Regions from separate parts of the Shewanella sp. CAL98-MNA-CIBAN-0140 genome, predicted to be linked through region 2. Evidence: predicted binding sites of a transcription regulator. Region 2 holds the regulator's gene; the other holds the start of a gene.

Evidence for each region. The regulator sigma-54, encoded in region 2, starts transcription at its own class of promoters, with help from an activator protein. The targets are predictions, from matches to a motif close to GTTGGCACGNNNNTNGNNT.
Region 1: nirB (nitrite reductase large subunit NirB) is a predicted target of sigma-54. The motif match lies at 1,301-1,319, and genes of this name have one in related genera.

The regions. Positions count from the first base shown of each region.
Region 1 covers NZ_JBEOPI010000001.1:44,820-48,025, reverse strand. Annotated here, with positions in the region: gene nirB (nitrite reductase large subunit NirB) at 1-1,138, opposite strand, end outside; gene AAEY93_RS00195 (ANTAR domain-containing response regulator) at 1,363-2,055, opposite strand; gene AAEY93_RS00190 (glycosyl transferase) at 2,043-3,206, opposite strand, start outside.
Region 2 covers NZ_JBEOPI010000005.1:74,272-77,477, reverse strand. Annotated here, with positions in the region: gene lptB (LPS export ABC transporter ATP-binding protein) at 1-653, shown strand, start outside; gene AAEY93_RS04180 (RNA polymerase factor sigma-54) at 796-2,280, shown strand; gene hpf (ribosome hibernation promoting factor) at 2,306-2,593, shown strand; gene ptsN (PTS IIA-like nitrogen regulatory protein PtsN) at 2,596-3,039, shown strand; gene rapZ (RNase adapter RapZ) at 3,036-3,206, shown strand, end outside.

The DNA of each region.
Region 1 (3,206 bases), on a different contig from region 2:
CAATTAATACCGCACCTTTTAAATATTTACCGGTTTCATCTAACCATAACTTTTTATAAATTCCCGCCTGGTTATCAGATAACTCAACAAATTGTGCATTTTCAAAACCACGGCTTGCGCCAATAGCGGCCACGTCAACACCCAGCAATTTCAATTTGGTGCTCATGTCTGCGCCGGTAAATGACTGAGAAACGCTAGTTGATGTTAATGAGCCAAGATGAGCAGCCACAACCCGCGCCATTTGATAACCTGGGGCCACTAACCCAAATATTTTTTGCTGCCATAATGCACATTCTCCAATGGCATAAACATCTGGCGCAGAGGTTAAACAGTAATCGTCAATTTCAATGCCGCCACGTTCACCAATATTGATATTTGAAACCCGTGCTAATGAATCTTGTGGACGAATACCCGCTGAAAAGACAATCATGTCAGTTTCAAGATAAGACTCATCATTAAAGGTCATTCGATGTAATGCCGTTTCACCGTCGATAATCGCGGTGGTGGCTTTTGAGGTATGCACGCTCACGCCGAGTTGTTCAATTTTGCTACACAATAAATCACCGGCTTTGTCATTTAGCTGAACGGGCATCAATTGTGGCGCAAACTCAACAACGTGGGTTTTCACCCCAAGTTGTTTCATGGCATTAGCGGCTTCTAAGCCTAATAATCCGCCGCCCACAACAACCCCAACGTGACTGTTTTGGGCTGCAGCTTGGATAGCTTCAAGATCTTCAATGGTGCGATACACTAAACACTGAGCGCGATCGTTACCTTGAATAGGCGGCACAAACGGAAATGATCCGGTTGCCAGTACGAGTCGATCATAATGGTAATTGCCCCCTTGGGCACTCGTGACCGTTTTAGCGGCAATATCAACCGCGGTGATCGGGGTATTTAAGTGCAGCGAAATGCCCCAATCTTGATAGTCTTGCGCACTGGTTAACATTAACGGATCGGCGCTACCGGTCTCAAAATATTTTGATAATTGCACTCGATCATAGGCTGGACGGGGTTCTTCACCAAACACATGCACATCAAACGTTTTATTGAGCCCTAAACTACACAATTGCTCAATAAAGTGATGACCTACCATGCCATTACCGACCACCACTAACTTGGGTTTTGAGACTGCCATATCCTGCTCCTTCATGCCATGGACCGTAAAAAACAAAATGGCGCCAACTCCGCTTAAAGAGTTGGCGCCATTGCCTGTTACTATTCCGATTTTTTAAATTTTATTGTTTGAACATTAATGGTTTAAAAAACCATTATCGACTTTCGGTATCATACTGTGATGTTGCAGGCTCTATGCCAACAAACAAAAAAACCATAATCACTTGATTAATATATAATTAAAACTTAGCAGCCTTTGTGCTGAGACGATAATATGTCCGCCTTAGGGATAATCGCACCAAAATGAGGCGCACCATCATTGTTCACCGCTAAAGTATCGACTGCTAACGAAGTATTTTGCTTGCTGACAACTGCAATAATTTGTGCCGACATTTGTGCCACCGACAAGCCTTTTTGCATCGCTTGTTGTTGAATAATGTGGTGTGCTTTGGCTTCATCAAACCCTTGTTGCATTACAATCAACTTTGCTTGGCTGAGCAGTTTTATACTGCGAATTTCATCATCTAACTTTTTAAATTCGGCTAAGGTTTTACTGGCGGCATTAAAACGCGCTTGGGCTAAACTGATCACGCTGGTTAAACGGTTGACGGTCAGCATATCCGGAATAAAAGTGATGCGCCCACAATCAAGCAAATCGGTTAACGCTGCCTGTTGCCATGTTTTGGCATTGACAACGATCACCATAGGTTTACTCGTTAATGTACGCTGGACCAGCCCCTGAATTTGACTGTGTAATGTCTCGGTTAATACCAACAAGGTATCAAATGTTTGTTGATGTAATTGTTGCTCAACTTGGCTTACCGAAGTCAATACAGTGACATGCCCAAACGCCGCCAAACAAGTCTGATACTGCACCAGATCACAATCGGCCACAGGTACAGCCGCAAAGCTCTGATCGCAAAAGATTAAACTGCGCATAACCACTCCTTTTTCCGCCATTGATCTAGTGGATTATCTGTTGTACTAAAACGGTTTGCCCAACATTGTTGACTCAAACTGACTGCTTGCGCTGCTGTAATCGCCGTTGCGTTAATTGAATCTATCGTAGCTGACTGGCGGCTCAGTAATAGCAGCAACGCAGCCAAAGTAGCCTGAATACTGCTAAGCGCTTGCTCGATCATGGTGCGCGACATTAATTCCGTGAGTTTATTGGCCGAAAAAGGCTGTTGTTCGCGCCATAACAGCGCAAGAATGTCGCTAGACAATTCAGCTTGGCCCACTTTCGCACCAGAAAAACCTTCTAATAATGTGGGGATCGATAAGCTCGATACCACTATAGTGTTTGCTTGTCCGTTGACGACAGTAACCGTGGTCGACACTCTTGGATTACATTCTGTTTCGCCTTGTAAACCTTTAAAAATCGCGACACTGCCGGTATGGTATTCACCTTTTGCAAATAAGATTTCGCATATGCCTTGGTGCAGATAATCTAACCCGGGGTGAAAGTAGCTACGCAGACTGATCGCTGCATTAGTTGGGTTGATACACCGCGCTGCAGTTTGAATAAGGCTACGAAGACCCAATTCTTGATGCAACTGGCGGCACTCATCTAACACTGGTGCTAAATCACCCGCACATACATAAACAATGTTATCGGATAGCAAGGCTGCATTAGCGCTTTGTGGTGTAGTACAACAAGCAATATTGACTGCCGCTAAGCAAGATTCAACATGGCGGCGATGGGGTAAAGCTTGGCTGTCGCCATGCAACATTACACGCACACCTTGGCTTGCCAGTAGTTTAGCCACCAACAATAACCACGGTAACTGCTCACGCTTACCCGCATACACAGGCCAGTCAATATCAACCGCCAATGTCCCCCAACCAGTATCTAATGTATGACGTAGCCCTGCGACCATCCCAGCAACTTCTTCTGTGGTTTCACCACGAACGCGCATTAACATCATGGCACTCGCCATCTGTACCCGGGTGGCTTTTCCTTTAGCAAAACCTTCAAGTAATAAGCTGGCCTCAGCAAATGTTAACGTCCGCGAGCCTTTTTCGCCCTTACCCAAGGCTTTGATCAATAACCTAAAATCAAATTCATCGACTGATGTCAGGGTTAACTC
Region 2 (3,206 bases):
CGGTTAAAACAGGCCAAATTGTTGGGCTTTTAGGCCCCAATGGTGCAGGTAAAACAACCACCTTTTATATGGTTGTCGGCCTAGTGAAAAGTGATAAGGGTCGAATTTTAATTGATGATGACGATCTCACTGACGATCCAATGCATCTGCGAGCTCGCAAAGGCATTGGTTACTTACCACAAGAAGCCAGTATTTTCCGTAAACTCACAGTGTATGACAACATTATGGCCGTGTTGCAAACCCGCAAAGAACTCAGTACAAACCAACGTATTGAACAGCTTGAGCATCTATTAGAAGAGTTCCATATTACCCATATTCGAGACAGCCTAGGCATGTCGTTATCGGGTGGTGAACGTCGTCGTGTTGAAATTGCGCGCGCTTTAGCCGCCAATCCAAAATTTATTCTACTCGATGAGCCCTTTGCTGGTGTTGATCCGATTTCTGTCATCGACATAAAAAAAATCATTCAACAACTTAAAAGCCGAGGTCTAGGAGTATTAATTACCGACCATAACGTACGTGAAACGTTAGATGTCTGTGAGCGAGCTTATATCGTCAGCCAAGGTAATTTAATTGCCGAAGGCACACCTGATGAGGTATTGAGCAATCAACAAGTTCGGGCGGTGTACTTAGGTGAACAATTCAAGCTATAGTTACTTTACGGGCCTTTAGTCTATCTAACTCATTTGATTGAACGATATCTAAACAGCGTTAAACATCATTGATGTACGTGACAATCCATTACAGTTTTATAAATTGTCACTTTTATGGAAATCATCTAGGGATAAGCGGTAAATGAAAGCGTCACTCCAACTTAAAATGGGTCAACACTTAACCATGACCCCACAATTGCAGCAAGCCATTCGCTTACTGCAATTATCGTCATTGGAGCTACAGCAAGAAATCCAACAAGCATTGGATTCAAATCCATTACTTGAAATAGAAGATGAGTTTTCTGAAGCAAAAGACCCCGTAAAAGAAAATCGCGACCAAGCTGATACAGACTTCAGTGACAACAGCATTGTCAATATTGAAAAAGACACCTCAACAGTCGACACAGCAGAATCTATGACCAAAGAAACCATGGATGATTTAGCCATGGATACTACATGGGATGAAGTGTACACCGCCTCGCCGATGTCAGGTTCAGGTAGTGCTAGCATGCGCGATGATGACATGCCGTTTCAAGGTGAAACCACCGAAGGTCTGTATGAACATTTAGAATGGCAGAAAAATCTCACTCCATTTTCAGAGACCGATCTTGCCATTGCCACAGCGATCATCGACGCCGTGGATGAACGCGGTTATTTAACCCAAAGTACCGACGATATTCTCGAAGCCATGGGTGACGAAAATGTTGAGTTAGATGAAGTTGAAGCTGTATTAAAACGAATTCAACACTTTGATCCCGTTGGTGTTGCTGCACGTGATTTAAGTGAATGTTTATTGATCCAATTAGCGCAATTCTCTAACACCACACCCCATATCGATAATGCCCGTTTGCTAATCAAAGACTATTTAACCTTAATTGCTGGGCGTGATTTTAGATTATTGATGCGCAAAACTAAGCTAAAAGAAAATGAGTTACGTGACGCCATCACCCTAATCCAATCACTCAATCCTCGTCCAGGCTTATTGATCACCGCCACCGATGACGAATTCGTTATTCCCGATGTCACGGTACTAAAGAAAAATGGCCGTTGGGTTGTAGAGTTAAACCCAGACAATATGCCCAAAATTGGCGTTAATCAGCAATACGCCGCCATGGCTAGAAGCAGTAAAAATCAGTCTGACAGTCAATTTATTCGAGGCCATTTGCAAGAGGCTAAATGGTTTATTAAAAGTATCGAAAGCCGCAATGATACTCTACTCAAAGTGGCAAATTGCATTGTGCAATTTCAGCAAGGCTTCTTTGAATACGGTGAAGAAGCCATGAAACCTATGGTGCTAAATGATATTGCTGAAGCAGTAGAAATGCATGAATCGACAATTTCACGAGTCACCACACAAAAATATATGCACACCCCACGTGGACTATTTGAACTAAAGTACTTCTTCTCTAGCCATGTCAGCACTGACGATGGCGGGGAATGCTCATCAACAGCAATTCGTGCTTTTATCAAAAAGCTGGTTGCCGCAGAAAACCAGAAAAAACCATTGAGTGACAGTAAAATGGCTCAACTTCTGGCAGAACAAGGCATAAACGTTGCTCGTCGTACGATTGCAAAATACCGAGAAGCAATGCTAATCCCGCCCTCAAACCAACGTAAGAGTTTATAACCTACAAGGTTGTGGAGGATTTTCTATGGATATAAATCTGACTGGACGTCATGTCGAAATAACTGAATCTTTACGTGAGTATGTTAATGGTAAATTTTCAAAGCTTGAACGACACTTCGATCAGATCCATAATGTACACGTTGTACTCCATGTAGACAAATTACAACAAAAAGCAGAAGCCAAAATCCACGTTAATGGCGCAGAGATTTTTGCTATGTCAGAAAATACTGATATGTATGCTGCAATAGACGCCCTGATCGATAAACTCGACCGTCAGGTAATTAAACACAAAGAGAAGTATACAAAACACTAACGATGGAACTTTGTACCATTCTGCAGCCGGAATGCACTACCTGTGCCACACCGGGCAGTAAGAAAAAAGTACTGGAACTCATCAGCAATTTAGTCGCTGCCCAGTATCCAACCCTGTCTTCGCAAGAGGTTTTTGAAAGCCTATTAGCGAGAGAAAAAATGGGTAGCACAGGTATAGGAAATGGCATTGCGATACCTCATGGTCGATTAACGACCATCGATCACCCCATCGCGATATTTGTTAAATGTGAAGAAGCCATTGCCTTTGATGCAATTGATAAGCAGCCCGTGGATATTTTATTTGCTTTGTTAGTACCTGCAGACCAGTGCCAACAACATTTAGGCACGTTATCGAGTATGGCTAAAAAGCTCAGCGATAAGCAAATATTGAAACAGCTTCGCAAAAGCCACAACGCAACAGAACTTTATCGGGTTATAACTGCATGAAACTTGTCATAGTATCGGGACGTTCAGGTTCAGGGAAATCCGTTGCCTTAAGAGTATTAGAAGACCTAGGATATTATTGTGTCGATAATTTGCCTCTACCCCTCATTGGCACATTACTCGCTCAGCTCAAGGGCAGTAATGATTTAGTTGCGATTAGTGTTGATGTC